Regions from separate parts of the Peribacillus sp. S4 genome, predicted to be linked through region 3. Evidence: riboswitches for the same ligand, from Rfam matches in the RefSeq annotation. Region 3 holds a riboswitch; each other region holds the start of a gene.
The links. A riboswitch is a leader RNA that binds a small molecule or an ion and turns the genes downstream of it on or off. The one in region 3 is predicted to bind thiamine pyrophosphate.
Positions count from the first base shown of each region.

Region 1 (5,209 bases), 1.8 Mb from region 3:
ATGCATCATGCCGGGATGGGTCCATTCCCCATTGAAAACCCCTTCAAACGGCCATGGTCCATCCGTTTCTATCATCATCAGCTTAAGTGGATAGGCCGAAACTAATTCCTGTATTTCCCTCTCATAACAAACATCAGGTGTAATCGAAATGCGGTAGCCCTTTTCGGCCATTCTTTCAACTGTCCGGATATCGCCTTTAAACCAATGAAAGTGTGCCCTTGTAATTTGATGCTTATCCAAAAGGTCACAAACGATAGGTGCATCGTCATGGACGGCATGAAGGATAACCGGCTTTTCAATCTCTTTAGCTAAGGTCAGGAACCTCTCCAGTATCACTATATATGCTGTGTTATCAATATTGGGGTTTTCCTGCCTTAAGTAATAGGGCAGCCCAACCTCGCCTATGGCAACCATATCGTGACGATGTTCCCGTATCCAGCTCAATAATTCATACACTTCTTCATCACTCGGGAGGGGCTGCTCTGGATGAAAACCAAAGGCAGGCTTAATTCGTGAATCTTTAAGTGAAAGCTGATAATTGTTAATCGAAGAAGCCAAATTCATGGAAACAGTCAGCAAGGATTCCAACTGAACCTTTTCCATGTCTTTTTGGATTTGCTTCCGCTTAACAATATCATACTTATCCAAATGGATATGGCTGTCGATGATTCTCAAATGGTATCGCCTCCTTACTTAAGTAGTGAAAGTTGGCTTGAGTGCTGCATATAATTCTCTCTTCAAATGAATAAATTCATCACTAAGAAGCTGTTCTTCTCTTCTTGGCCTTGAAAATGGAACTTTCACTTCTTTGATGACAGCAGCCGGTTTTGCTGATAACACATAAATTCTATCTGATAGGAAAACCGCTTCATCTATGCTGTGAGTGACAAAAAGCACCGACCTCCGATTTTCTTCCCAAACAGACAACAGCCATTGTTGCATTTGCAATCTAGTCAGTTCATCCAAGGCAGAAAAGGGTTCGTCCAGGCACATCAAGTCCTGTGGACTTAAGATACTCCGAATGAATGCCGCCCTTTGCTTCATGCCTCCAGATAATTCATGGGGATATGCTTTATCGTATTCTTCTAAACCAGCTTTCATCAAAAGGTTTTTTGCCTTTTCTTTATCTCTGGTCCCAGCAAGTTCACTTCCAAGCAAAACATTTTCCAATACCGTTCTCCAAGGTAAAAGGGAAGGCTGCTGAGGCATATAGCTGATATGTCCCTTTAAGCCATTTATCTTTTTACCATCCAATGAAATGATGCCATGATCAGGCTTCAAAATCCCGCCGATCAAGTGGAACAATGTACTTTTACCGCTTCCCGATGGCCCAAGGATCGTAACGAATTCCCCATCATTCACTTGGAAATTCATATTCTCCAATATATTCTGCTTACCATCGAAAGAATAGGATACGTCTTTAATTTCCAGCTTCACCCTTTTCGCCCTCCTTTCTCTTCCAAGAAACCAAGTATTTCTCCAGGAAAGTGATGATTCCAAAAAAAATCAGGCTCATTCCCATAATGATGAAAATGGCTACAAACACCCGATCTGTCCTGAACGCTGAAGAAGCGAGAGTCATATAAACACCAATCCCCGATTTTGCCCCAAGCCATTCCGAAATAACCGCACCCATTACACTATAGGTAGCCGAAATTTTCAGGCCGGAGAAAATGAACGGGATCGAGTGAGGAAGTTCCAGCTTCCAAAATAACTGGTTTTTCCCCGCTCCCATCATCTTGAAATAATGCTTAAGCTCGTATGGTGTCTGGCGAAAACCGTCCAATGATGCGACCGCAACCGGAAAAAAACATACAAGTGAAATCACGATTAACTTAGGCAGCATGCCAAAGCCAAACCAGATCACCAAAAGCGGCGCCAAAACAATGATAGGTATATTTTGTGATAGTATGAGCAGAGGATAAACCGCTTCCTTCACACCTGGAAATAGGTGCAGGATTGCCGCGATCAATAAGCCGATGCAGCTTCCAATAAAAAAACCTGACAACGCAAGCTCGGTTGTGGATATAAGGTGTCCGTAAAGATTGCGGGACGACTCAATTCCTTCAATGAAAATGGCCGATGGAGCGGGAAGCAGCCATTCTTCAACTTTCAATAAGACTGTCACTGACTCCCATACTATCAGCAACAATAATAAAAGAAAGAAGGGAGCCCCCTTCTTCCAAATTCCCCTTCCGATCATGCCCGATATTTCTCCGTTAACGTATCCATCGTAATCCCGCTTGGCTGATATAATATTTTCACTTGGGAAATGACATTCGGCGATCCTATTTCAATCATTCTTACATTCATTTTTTCTATCACGGCAAAAAGCTCGGAAAGCTCCCCCTCCATTGTCGTTTCAAGCGGGTGAACCTCATACTTGACACCTGATTCTTCAATGATCTTGATTGCTTCATCGACCATAGGGATGACATTTTCCCCTTTAGGAATAATTTGTATACTAATTAATGAATTGGCCATTGTATTTCCTCCTATTTTGGTAAAAATTCATTGGTAAATGCCTTTTCAGGATCGAAATCACCTTCAAGAAGCTTATTTTCAGTCATCCACTCACTGTAATTCTTCCAAATTTTAAGCTTTTGTTCACCCCATCGCGGAGCATCATCCTGATACTTGGCTGCAAGCCACTCCTGGCTTTTCTTCACTAGTTTTGGATCAAGATCCGGTGCAGACTCAATTAACATATCTGCTGCATCATCAGGATTCTTAATCGCATACCGGTACCCTTTCGAAGCTGCATGGACGAATGCTTTAACAGTCTTGGGATCTTCTTTTATCATCTTTTCATTTGTAGTCAAAACAGGCGTATAGTAATCAAGCTTATCAGAGTATTCGGTTAAGTACACCATATTAAGCTTTTCATTTCGCAACTCAGCCTCAATGCCTGTCCAACCATAATAAATCCAGGCAAAATCTATATCCCTTTTAACCGAAGTGAAAAAATCCATGTCTCCTGTATTGACTATGTCCACTTTATTTACATCCGCATTTTCCTTTTTCATGAGTGAATCAATAATGGCCTTTTCAACCGGAGATCCCCAGCCACCATACGTTTTCCCTTCAAAATCCTTGGGAGTCGTAATGTCCTTAGCCTCAGGGGAAGCGAATCCCGAAGTATTATGCTGGATGACGGCAGCTACCGAAACAATCGGCACACCCTGTACGCGGGCCTGCGTTATGCCCTCTTGATAGCTCACGCCAAATTCAGATTTCCCTGAAGCGACAAGCTTATCAGCTCCAGCTTCACCTGGCATGATAATTTCCACATCAAGACCTTGTTCTTTAAAATAACCTTTTTCCTTGGCTACATACAATCCTGTATGGTTTGTATTCGGTGTCCAATCGAGCACGACCGATACCTTCTTTAATTTTTCATTTTTAGATGCTTCTTCTTTTTCATTAGTTCCGCCTGCTCCGCATCCAGCTAAAAGGAAGAACGAAGTTAACAGTGGTAAGAATTTATTCAAGTCATTATCCTCCTACACATCTTATAAGATTCATATGCCGGAACCATAATAGGGCTCCAGGGCTATTCAAATACTGGATAAAAAAGCAAAAAACGCCCGAAGATGAATTCGGACGTTAACATACAAAACAGAAAATCAGTCATAATATGTTCCCTCCGCTGGCATCACCCAGATCAGGTTCAAAGAGTCAGCATCTAATGGATGCAATCTCAGCCAGCAGTACTGGCCCCCCTACATTTCTCGCACATATGAACTTTTCTCTCTCATTATATCAATTCATAGGGAAAAAGGAATACTAATTTGCTTCTTCTCTCTAATTGGAAATGTATTCCTGGCACTTCAGGATACTTGCAAATAGTCATTTCTTTTCAAGCATTCATATAATGAGCATTACATGTAGACATTTTTGTTTACTTGTTTTATTAAACCCTTAATTTCATAAGCAAAAGGTGGATATGTCATGATAAAGATTAATCACAAATGGTTAGATGTCAGTCAAATCCAACCAGGTACAGCCTCTGCCAAATCGCTTGAAACTCTTCAATGCTTGGCGGAAGATTCTAACGTTTTTGAATACCGGAACTTTGGGGATTTTAATTTCGAGATACAGCTGAGGAACCGAGTCATAGAGGCAGCTATTGCGTTGGATAAAAGCGGTCCGGATTTTTCCACACTTGAGGAGTCTCAATCCAATCAACGTTATTGGCACCTTTCAAAGGATGGCACCTTTACCCTCCAGCCAGGGATTCTCCCTCATGCTGCGCTCGTTGACATTTTCATGAATGGAGGGCTTTATGCCTTCGAATGCGGTACAGCAATGGTCGTCACTTTTTTAAAGGCGATTTTGGATTTGATCGGCCCTAGGAATTTCGACCATCTTTTTTCAGACCTATTTTTATATGACTTTCGCCCTCCACAGAATATGGCTCTCATTATTCATCAAGGAAGGGATTATTTACCAGGTGATTGCGTTTACTTCAAAAACCCTGATCACGACTTGGCAACCCCTGAATGGCAAGGTGAAAATGCCATATTATTAGGGAATAACCTCTTTTATGGCCACGGGATCGGGATTACCACTGCACAGGGAATCATCGATGAATTAAATAGCAATAGAAAGCCATTCGCCACCATATCAGCATTTCTGACAACGCATATCATTTCCCTGGATAGTTCCTTCTATAGACAATTCCAACTAAATAACCCCCGTGCCAAGCCCGATAACAGTCCTGCCAGCCTTTCCAATTGTATTGTTTCTGAAATAGGTTCGAAGATATACCTTTCATGACCCTGGCATTTCGCCTATGCCATAAATCCGTTTTATTGAATGTCGACATAAAAAAATGCTTGGGCAGAAAATTCCCCAAGCATTTTTTTCTATTCAAGCACCAATATTCCCTTTGCCTTTGAACCTGCGGGCACTTGCCTGCCCCCATTTCGTTATGGATAGTGTATAAACAGCCAAGGCTGACCATATGAACAAAAAGGCTAAAAGATGTGCTTTGGTGAAACTTTCATGATAGACGAATACCCCGATCAATAAAGATAAGGTCGGAGCGATATACTGAAAAATGCCAAGCATCGATAACGGGATCTTCTCGGCCCCTTTTGCAAAATATAAAAGAGGCAATGCCGTGGCAATCCCGCCGCCCACCAACAGCAAGCTTGTGCTCCCGTCTGTAAAGAATTGCATTTCCGACCTGTTCATCAAGTAAATC
Region 1 is NZ_CP175708.1:4,101,861-4,107,069, forward strand. Features, by position in the region: gene ACJ9PY_RS19455 (TatD family hydrolase) at 1-675, opposite strand, end outside; gene ACJ9PY_RS19460 (ABC transporter ATP-binding protein) at 694-1,431, opposite strand; gene ACJ9PY_RS19465 (ABC transporter permease) at 1,421-2,203, opposite strand; gene ACJ9PY_RS19470 (MTH1187 family thiamine-binding protein) at 2,200-2,484, opposite strand; gene ACJ9PY_RS19475 (ABC transporter substrate-binding protein) at 2,496-3,491, opposite strand; TPP riboswitch at 3,625-3,734, opposite strand; gene ACJ9PY_RS19480 (protein-glutamine gamma-glutamyltransferase) at 3,952-4,779, shown strand; gene rarD (EamA family transporter RarD) at 4,873-5,209, opposite strand, start outside.
Region 1: linked by a shared signal. The riboswitch ahead of ACJ9PY_RS19475 (ABC transporter substrate-binding protein) and the one ahead of tenA (thiaminase II) in region 3 are both predicted to bind thiamine pyrophosphate.

Region 2 (5,209 bases), 900 kb from region 3:
AAGAGCAGTGGACATGCAACCGGTACCTGTAACATTAGTTAAAAGGAGGTTCCCGTTATCGATGATGGACGTATGCTTTCCATCGCTGACCGCATCCTTAGCTCCGCTGACCACGATGATGCAATTCAGTTCATTTGCCGCTCGTGCAGCCAGCTCTGCATTGCTAATCGCAAGTTCCCCCGAATCCACCCCGCGTGTAACGGTATCCCCACCCATCAATGACAGGATTTCACTCGCATTTCCGCGAATGATTTGGAAAGTAACCTTACTTAGGAGCTCTTTGACTTGCTCTGAACGATAGGAGGTGGCACCAACTCCCACCGGGTCCAAAATGACCGGGATGTCCAGGGCATTTGCCGTTTTACCGGCAATCTCCATTGCTTCCAAGGCTTTATCATCGATCGTTCCGAAATTCAGGACCAATGCATCTGCTAATTTGACCATATCCGCCACTTCTCTTGGGCTCGATGTCATTACTGGTGAACCTCCGATGGCAAGGGTGGCATTTGCACAGTCATTGACCGTAACAAAGTTGGTGATTTGGTGAACGAGTGGTTTCCTTTCTCTTACCTTCATAAATAAATCGGCTGAAGAAACCTTCATAACAAGTCACTCCGTTCTTTTTTTGAATATGAATGAAAATGATGGACAGGTCCATGACCTTTACCGATTGAAAAGCTATTGCGTATCGCTTCGGAAATATAGGTCTTGGCATGTTCGATCGACACTTGCAATGGCAGTCCATTTGCCAGGTTAGATGTAATGGCGGATGATAGGGTACAGCCCGTACCATGAGTGTTTTTTGTATGAATGCGCTCTCCCTTGATCCAGTGGAAGTCAGTCCCATCATAAAAAAGATCATTTGGATTTCCTGCTGCATGGCCGCCTTTAAGTAAAACGGCTTTGGAACCCATTTCTTGTATCGAAATGCATGCCCTGTAGAAATCTTGTTTCGTCCGAATCGGGAAGCCAGTAAGTACTTCCGCTTCTGGTACATTGGGTGTTACAAGATTTGCAAGCGGAAGCAATTCCATTTTTAAGGCAGAGATGGCCTTTTCGTCGAGCAAATGATGGCCGCTTTTGGAAATCATGACAGGGTCAAGGATAACGATGGCAGGCATGAAGGTTTTAAGGGACGCAGCGACCGTTTCCACGATTTCTTTTGATCCAAGCATGCCTATTTTTACTGCATCGACAGGAATATCTTCAAAGATAGCTGCAATTTGATCCGATATGATAGCTGTTTCAATGGGCTGTACAGAACGGACTTCCATTGTGTTTTGGGCAGTTACGGCTGTGATGGCAGACATTCCAAATACACCATGTGCAGAAAACGTTTTTAAATCCGCTTGTATTCCAGCACCGCCCCCTGAATCAGAGCCTGCGATCGTTAATGCTGTTTTCATAAAAAAACCCCTTCATATAATTATTTTTTAGCAGTATTTTAAGTAATATGAAAGCTAAAATCGCCCCTGCGAATGAACTGAACATAAAAGCCGGTAAAAAACCAAAAAGAGCAGCTTTTTCTCCCAATAGGAGGGTGGCAAGCGGATAACAGGCCAGGGAACCGAGAAAGCCGGTCCCGATCACTTCCCCTAAACAGGCGAATTTTAAGCTTTGTGTTTTTCGGTAAAGGATGGCGGCCAAAAGTGCACCAATCATGCTGCCGGGAAAGGCGAAAATTGAACCGGTACCAGACATGTTTCTAATGATGGAAACTAAAAAAGCTTGTGTCACCGCATATGCAGGCCCCAATAGAACCGCCGTCAGGACATTTGCCAGATGTTGAATAGGAAAGATTTTTGCAAATCCTGCAGGGATGAAAATAAATGAACTGGTAAGCGTCGTTAAAGCCGTGATCATGGCAGTCAATGTCAGTTTCTTGATAGGGTTCATCCTCATGTCAACCACCTACAGAGGCCAATCCTGCTCATTTTGAACCATGTCCCAGAATAAATATTCATATCGGGAAGTAACCAAAAAGTGCTTTTCTAATCTAAGAAGTTCCTTTTCAGGCATGCCTTCCGTCAATTCTTCCAACAAAGCGATCAGCCACTTGTGTGCTTCCCCGAATTCAGGAGATGAATAGGACCTTATCCAATCTGCGTAGCGATTGTTTTCCAGTGCTGCTCCATTTTGTTCTTTTAATAGCAAACCGATTTCATAATAATCCCAAGCGCAGGGAAGGAGACAGGCGATCAAGTCTGCCAAAGTTCCATGCTGAGCTGCATTTAGCATGTAACCTGTATAGGCTAGAGTGGTTGGAGTAGGTTCTGTATTTTCCAATTCCTTGGAGCTGATCCCGAATTCGGAAGCATAATGCCGATGAATATCCATTTCCACTTGAAGGGTTTCATTTAAAATACACGCAAATTTTGCCATGGTTTCGATGTTATGGGCTTTGATGACACCTAAAGCAAAGAGCTTGGAATAATCCATGAGATAGACATAGTCCTGCTTCAGGTAATAGGCAAATTTCTTTTCAGGAAGTGTGCCGTTTCCAATTGCCTGGACAAAGGGATGTGAATGGTTCCTTTTCCAAATCTCTTTTGCCCGTGCATGCAGTCTATCACTGAATGTTTCTAATTTTGTATTCTCCATTGTTCATCCTCCTATAGAATGGCTCCCTTTGCCTTTGTTAAATAAAAAACCCCGTTCCTGAATACGGAACGGGGTAGATGGATATAGTCTGTAAAATGGACGATATCATCCACTTCCCTCCGCCGGTATGAGCCGGTTCAGGTTCAAAGGGTCCGGAACTAATTCCATCTCAGTCTTAAAAAAGACTCCCCTAGTGGTGTGAATTGTATGTAATTACTGACATCATATCAGAAAGACAAGAAAATGCAACCCGTATTTGAAAGAGGAATCACTTTATGTCCAGGAAAAAAGGGAGAACCAGGTAATTGACTTTTGAAGATTATTAGGATAGAATCATTTCTACATCATTATATATTGAATTCTTATCCAGAGAGGTGGAGGGACTTGGCCCTAAGAAACCTCGGCAGCGGACCCGTTTAGGGAACTGTGCTAAATCCAACAAGCATATGCTTGGAAGATAAGAAGAGCCGAACGGACACTGTCAGCCTCTTCTTAAATTAGAAGGGGCTTTTATTTTTGGGAAATAACGTTTAGTGACATACTAGAAAAGGTATATATAATTTGGTGAAATCAAACAAGTTGATAAAGTTTAGCTAACTAGAATCAGGCACTAGGACGGAAAGGAGCCATTTACATGGCAGAATTATTTAAGAGGATTGAACAGAGGAAGGCAAAACTCATTGAAGAGCTATTGGCCAATGGAGTATACAAAACCTCTGATGAAAGGCACCTTTATGATGCCCCATTAAAAGTACTTGAAGATGAATATAAGATTGTTATAAATAGACCTAATAACGAGTCACCTTCTGAATGGATGACATAGTAATCGGAATACAATATTTGGGTTTTTGGATAAGGGATATGATGTAAGCATTCGCAGTCTACACTAGTGGATGCTTTTTTTGCGTTTATTAGAAAACGACACAAATTATACATAATTAAATAACAAAATAGGTGTTTTGTCACATTTGACCTATAAAATAACACATTTAATTTCTGGAAAATAGTTGATTTTAACTAGTGATTTCATTATGATAAAAGTGTAAAAATATTGAATAAATGGGAGGTGGCTATGATGCATTGCCGTAAGGTAACTATAGAAAAAGTAGAAGAGAAGAGACAGGAAATGATAAAGTTGGGAGCGATTTACGGCTTAACAAGTCTGCTGACTGTACAAGCCAGCCAAGAATTGGATACGCTATTGAATGCGTTAGCAAGTAAAAGAGATTCTGAATATTTTTCCCTTCAAGAAGCATATAGGTATTTTTAAATTAGCAATTCGACCTGTATTAATCTAAAAAAGCTACTGCTCAAGGCAATAGCTCTAAAGAATTATATTTAAATATCGACACGTTTACCTAGAATGATCAAATCCCGCTCAATGCCATCCATCTCGGCAACTTGAGGTAAATGTGCCCATTCTTCAAACCCGAATTTAGAAAAAAGCTTAAGGCTTGGTGTATTATGGGCGAAAATGAAACCCAATAAAGTCTTAACACCTAATTTTGGACTCAATTCAATTGCCTTTCGAATCGAAATTTGTCCAATTCCTTTTCCCCGGAAATAATCATCAATGTAAATGCTGATTTCGGCAGTGGAATTATATGCCGGTCGGCCATAAAAGGATTGAAAGCTCATCCATCCAGCGGTTTTCCCTTCTATAGTAATGATATATAGCGGTCTACTTTCTGAATGATGTTCCTCAAACCATTTAACCCTCGATTGGACGGATACAGGTTCCGTATCTGCCGTGACCATCCTTGAAGCAATTGTCGAATTATATATTTCAACAATTCTGGGTAGATCAGATAGTTCTGCCTCTCTAAACTCTATGTGTTCTTCCATGATTTAAACTCCTAACTATCATTTATTCAATCTCCAGAATGAAGGGTAATCCCGTTTTTGGTTTTAGGGACGTTGAATGAAACCCAATCCATTGAAAGTTTTATATTATCATACACTCTTTATTCTTTATCTGACAATTCTTTTTTATGTTAGTACTGCAGATTTTTTGGGTATGAAAAAGATTAAATACTTCTAGTAAATAGACAAGAGGAGAACCAAATGAAAAAATTGGCAGGTATATTGATTATCGTACTGGTTATATGTTTTGCTGCATATGAATTTCAGGCCTCGGAGTCGGAAGATGTGCAAAGGGTCATGGCTTTTGGAGATTCATTAACCTATGGAAAAGGGGATAAGGACGGGGAAGGATATATAGATGGCCTTGAAGATGAATTGAATAATCCCCAATCGGAGCAAAAAGTGAGTTTTTGGAATTACGGTATTAAAGGCCAGGAAACGGATGGGGTGATGAAACAGCTAGATGATTACCGAATTAAAACGAAACTTGATGAAGCCGATACTTTCATTGTTTTTATTGGAACGAATGACTTGATCAATAGTAATGGCGGGAACTTGGAGAAAATAAGTGACCGAAAAATCAATGAGGGTAAACGGGAATATATCAACCATCTGAAAAAGATTACATCAACACTGATAGAGGCAAACGATAAAGCGGATATTCTGGTAATAGGACTATATAACCCAATTAAAGACAATCAAAAACTTGAAAAGCACATTCGCGATTATAACGAGTCAATAAAGG
Region 2 is NZ_CP175708.1:1,420,969-1,426,177, forward strand. Features, by position in the region: gene thiM (hydroxyethylthiazole kinase) at 1-603, opposite strand, end outside; gene thiD (bifunctional hydroxymethylpyrimidine kinase/phosphomethylpyrimidine kinase) at 600-1,406, opposite strand; gene thiW (energy coupling factor transporter S component ThiW) at 1,375-1,896, opposite strand; gene tenA (thiaminase II) at 1,912-2,601, opposite strand; TPP riboswitch at 2,699-2,803, opposite strand; SAM riboswitch class I at 2,961-3,065, shown strand; gene ACJ9PY_RS06870 (Fur-regulated basic protein FbpA) at 3,236-3,424, shown strand; gene ACJ9PY_RS06875 (aspartyl-phosphate phosphatase Spo0E family protein) at 3,674-3,871, shown strand; gene ACJ9PY_RS06880 (GNAT family N-acetyltransferase) at 3,940-4,446, opposite strand; gene ACJ9PY_RS06885 (GDSL-type esterase/lipase family protein) at 4,666-5,209, shown strand, end outside.
Region 2: linked by a shared signal. The riboswitch ahead of tenA (thiaminase II) and the one ahead of tenA (thiaminase II) in region 3 are both predicted to bind thiamine pyrophosphate.

Region 3 (5,209 bases):
TTAAACCAAGGGCCGCAAAGAACAAAGCTCGAAAGCCTACCAGTAATCCCCTCATGAAACTTTCTTCCGTAATCGATATGAGGCCCCACTCAAACCAAAGCGTCTCACCTTGCCCGAATAATATCATTGCAGAAGAGGTGGATATAAAAATGAAACAAAAGGGAATCGACAAAAGCAGGATGCGTTTTATCGAATGCCCGGTAAAAAACAAAAATAATATCAATACGCCAATGGTGATGTTCATCATATAATTCAGGTCATGAATGAATAACGCCACGATGCATAATACAATCAGTACACCAAGTTTAAGGCTTGGATTAATTCCATGGAGCCATGTTTCTGCGTTTGAAACATTCATCTACATGACACTCCTTTTAACTTTGGTCTCGACAAATCCGGCTTGCGCGATGTTTTTATCACTTATTACGTTTCCGCCCTTAACCGTCCAGATTCTGGTTGCAAAGTTTTTTGAAATATGTTCGTCATGAGTTACCATGATCACGGTTATTCCGCGCCTTCGATATTCCTCGAACCATTCCAATAATGCAAAGGTATTTTTCGAATCTTGACCAAATGTCGGCTCATCCAGGAGAATGATTTTTTTGTCGATTACGATTGATGCTGCTACGCTTAAGCGACGCTTTTGACCCATTGATAATTGAAACGGATGTTTATCCCGATGTGCCTCAAGGCGGAACACTTTAAGCAATGAGCGGACTCTCTCATCTATTTCTTGTTGCGGCCTTTTATCAATACGCAATGAATAAGCAATCTCTTCATATACAGTATTTGCAACGAACTGAAACTCAGGATTTTGAAAGACAAACGTCATATGATCCGTTGGATTTTTCACCATTTTAATGGGGTTCCCCAATAATTCATACGTACCTTTCGTTTTTATGAACTGCATCAATGCATGCAAAAGTGTACTCTTGCCCGCACCATTTTCTCCCCTGATCACAATCCATTCTCCTGAATGGACCTTCAGCTCTTCAACGTGTATTTTTTCCTCTTTATTCCGAAAACCGCTAAATCCTTGCACATCCAGAAGAGGTAAACCATCTGTAAATTGGTGTTCCCTAGTGGGTGCATACTTCTGTATATATTCATCCCAAACACCAGGGAACCAAATTCCATGTTCTCTCATTTCATTTTTATATAGGGAAATAATGGTGTCTCTTGGACCATCAGCTATGATTTGACCGTCATCGTTTAAAAGCACGATTCGTTCGATGAATTCTAAAACATGGTCAATTTTATGTTCGACGATAATAACCGTTTTGTCTTTTCCGACTTCCTTCAACAAGTCCCAGATTTCTTTCGTTCCTTCCGGATCAAGCATGGCTGTCGGTTCATCTAAAAATAGCACTTCTGGTTCAAGGGCCAATACTGAAGCGATTGCCAGACGCTGTTTCATCCCGCCTGATAATGTTTCTATACTTGTATGCCCTAGGTTCAATCCTACATTACGGATTTGATTTTCAATTTTCTCTTTCATTTCTTCTTTAGGGACGGAAAGATTCTCAAGGACAAAGGCAATTTCCTCATCGGCAAATGGCATGCAAAACTGGCTATCAGGATCTTGAAAAACATATCCCCATGAAGAAGGGCATTTCAATTCCTCCGCTTTCATCGGGACTTCGATGGAATTCGGAATCAATCCGCTTAACACTTGCAACAGAGTGGACTTACCACATCCTGATGGTCCCAACAATAGCACTTTTTCTCCTTGATCAAACGATAGTGATAGGTCCTTGAATATCAAAGATTCATCACCGGGAAATTTCATTCTTAACTTTTCAACAGAAACGATTGGTTCCATGGCCCTCAACCTCTACTTTTGATCCAGTTCTGCATAATCTTTATTTGAAACCGGACGCACAAGATTTGTTACTCCTGTTGCTTCCAGGACTTTAACTAAATAATAAGCGGTCACACCTGCAAAGAATATGGAACCCACAAATCTCGCTATCATGAATAACGATAGATTCCAAGTTGAAAGCGCACCTATTTCCCCGTATGCAAAATCCATGATAACTGATGCCAGGCAGGAAGCTATCGCAGCTAAAACGGCCACCGGCATATTGAATTTTTTATATTTGAAAGTCATGAACACCAGTTCCGCGAACAAACCTTGGACCACCCCATATAACAGTACGGTCAGCCCCCATGGTGAACCAAGGAAGAACTCCCCGGAAGCTGCAGCTATCTCCGCCAAAAGTGCCACACCCGGTTTCCGTAAAATTAAGAAGGCGACGGGGCCAGCTATAAACCACATTCCATAAATAAGTTGATCCAGATGTAATCCTAATGGTTTAACGGAATAATAAATCGAACCCCAAAGGATATAAACGATTCCAAATGCTACCGCAATCACGATCGTGACTAATATATCCGTTAATTTCAATCCTTTTTTCATTGTTTCATTCTCCTTTTATACTTCTAATGTTTCCTTATGAACGGCCCATGTCTCTAAACGATAAGCCATTTCCCAAAATGAGTATTCATATTGGCTGCTGAGAATAAAATGCTCTTTCATTCTCGCCTTATCTTCTTCAGTTACTTTTTCAGCTATCTCATCCAGCCTCGCAATTTGTTCTTCCACCAAAGTGCGGAACCACTCTCCTCCGTAAGCCGCTATCCATTCTTGATAAATCGGCTCTTCGGGCATGCACCCTTGCAGCTTTTCACCTATCTCATAATACAGCCAGTAACACGGCAAGATAGCTGCAATAACATCTCCTAAATGTCCCGAATATGCCGCACGATACATATGGGAAGTATAAGCATAGGCAGTCGGGGCAGGCTTGAAATCTTCCCGTTCTTCTTTTGTGATGCCTAATCTCTCGGAAAAATTCTCATGAAGCTTCAACTCCGCTTCATATGTTCCTTGTGCATGGCCGGCAAGCCTGCTTGTTGTATGTAAATCTGTAGCTTTGACTGCCCCTAAGGCTTGAACTCTAGCAAAATGAGATAAATAATAGGCATCTTGCATGACATAAAAACGGAAACACTCCAATGGCAATGTGCCATCTCCTATTCCTGCAACAAAAGGATGATTAAAACTAGCTTCCCAAATGTGATCAACTTCCTTACGGATTTCCTCTGAAAACTTCATGTCCATTACCTCCAAATTGTATTTTTTCATTGAACGTTACAGAAAAAAAACACTTATCACCCCTTTTTTTGCAAACAAAAAACCACTTTCTTAAACGTAAAGAAAGTGGTTGTACTTGAAATAATACGGAAATGTATAGTTCCAGACCCCACTTCCCTACGCTGGTATAAACCAGATCAGGTTCTAAGGGTCTTAAAGTCATACTTCAATCTCAGCTTTTGTGGGTAAAAAATCAACTTTTACCTATAAAGCACCCCTAGTGGTACAAATTGTATATTAAATTCATTTGCCTTTATATTAACACGATAAATCCAATTGTCAAACGTATTAGAAAAGTTTTCTTGATTTAGGGTTACTAAACTTTCAATCTTCCATCCCCTCTTTTCCCGTAGCCTTCAAAGAATTTGATCAAAGGGAGCTCAGTTAGTAGTTTACTCGTGAGTTTTGACGGTTTACTCGTGAATTCTGCTGTTTTACTCGTGAATTTGGCCGGTTTACTCGTGAATTCTGCTGTTTTACTCGTGAATTGGCCACTTGACTCGTGAATTCAGCAGTTCATTCGTGAGTTTTGCAATTTTACTCGTGAATTTAATGAATTCACAGTAATCCCCTTTTGAACTTTCCATCAAACCAGCTCACTATTGTGACGCCGGTTAGGGATTTCCCAAAGCAACTTCTCAACTCGCGCCCATCCACCTCATCACCTCCTACTCTTTTATTATGAATTCATTATAGTAAACTAAATATTTTTAAAAACCATATAATTTCATAATGTGAAATTATATGAAAAATTTATTTTTAATTGTGAACTATCAAAAGATCGCCACGAAGAAATGACTTTCATTACCGCATTATCAAAAATCAGTGTTAAACTAACCATGATCATTCATATTTCCAGCATAGTTAATAATGGTCTTTTTTTTTGGTTCTTGACTCGAATATTTGAAAGTGGTGAGGGAAGTTTCAATTTTTCGTTCCTTTAGAAAGTTCTACCAGTTAATTGTGGATATTCCTTTAAAAAAGAGTGTGGTTTTGAATTACCGCTACGAGGTAAAAGCTGTAATCGGAACAGGAAGCTACGGTATTGTTTATCGTTGCAATGATTTGAAAATGAATGAAAATATAGTGATCAAACAGCTCCGGAAAAGTAAACGCCGCAGCAAAAAAGAGCTGAAACAGTTTGAAAATGAAATTTCCATATTACGAATGTTAAACCACAGAAATATCCCTAAATTTCACGAGAAATTTTCGCAAGATGGAAATGTTTATTTTGTGATGGATTTCATAGAAGGGAATAATTTAGAAGACCATATTTTCTCGAATCAATTAACGTTCAATGAGAAAGAGTCTCTATATTTTCTGGATAAGCTGGTCGATTTAGTATGTTATCTACATGAGCATGACATTTTCCATCAAGATTTACGTATACCGAATATTCTACTTAAGAACCATCAGCCCATTTTGATAGACTTTGGTTTGTCCAAGATGATCAATTCGGACAACCTCGCTAAAGAATCCATTTTGCAGCTGAAAAGGCAGGATTTTTACGACTTGGGGGAAATACTTCTATATGTACTTTATACGACGTACGCTTCCAAAAGTAAAAAAGCACTTCCTTGGACAGAAGAGCTTTCGTTAGAAAAAGAAACCGTGCATATACTGAAAAGGTTATTAAGCATCCAAGAACCTTACTCAAATATTAAAGAAATCTCAATCGACCTGCAGGCTGTATTGAAGTCAAAGAATTGGAATTAGCTGCTGCTGCCGCGCCCTTTTCTTTTGTAGCGGTCACTTCCACTCATGGGATACCTTTTGTAGCCCCGGCTGCTGCTGCTGCTGCCTCGGCGATAATGACCATGTCTTCGCTCACTGCTGCCTTGGGAAAGCTGTTTGATTTTTTTCATTATTTTCTTCAGCATTTCTTTCACCTCTTTTATTTTGGTTTTAAAGCCTGTTATTCATTTAGCCTAACATAGTCACAGTATAAACCTTATTAATAAGTACTATAATTTTTTTTCATTTGTGTTACAGTCCATTACTGCTTCATGGATTCGGCTTTTTTCATTGTTGGTCATGGGAACGCCCTGATCC
Region 3 is NZ_CP175708.1:2,317,298-2,322,506, reverse strand. Features, by position in the region: gene ACJ9PY_RS11080 (energy-coupling factor transporter transmembrane component T family protein) at 1-358, opposite strand, end outside; gene ACJ9PY_RS11075 (ABC transporter ATP-binding protein) at 359-1,822, opposite strand; gene ACJ9PY_RS11070 (ECF transporter S component) at 1,835-2,419, opposite strand; gene tenA (thiaminase II) at 2,435-3,118, opposite strand; TPP riboswitch at 3,255-3,386, opposite strand; gene ACJ9PY_RS11060 (protein kinase domain-containing protein) at 4,145-4,873, shown strand; gene ACJ9PY_RS11055 (hypothetical protein) at 4,864-5,094, shown strand.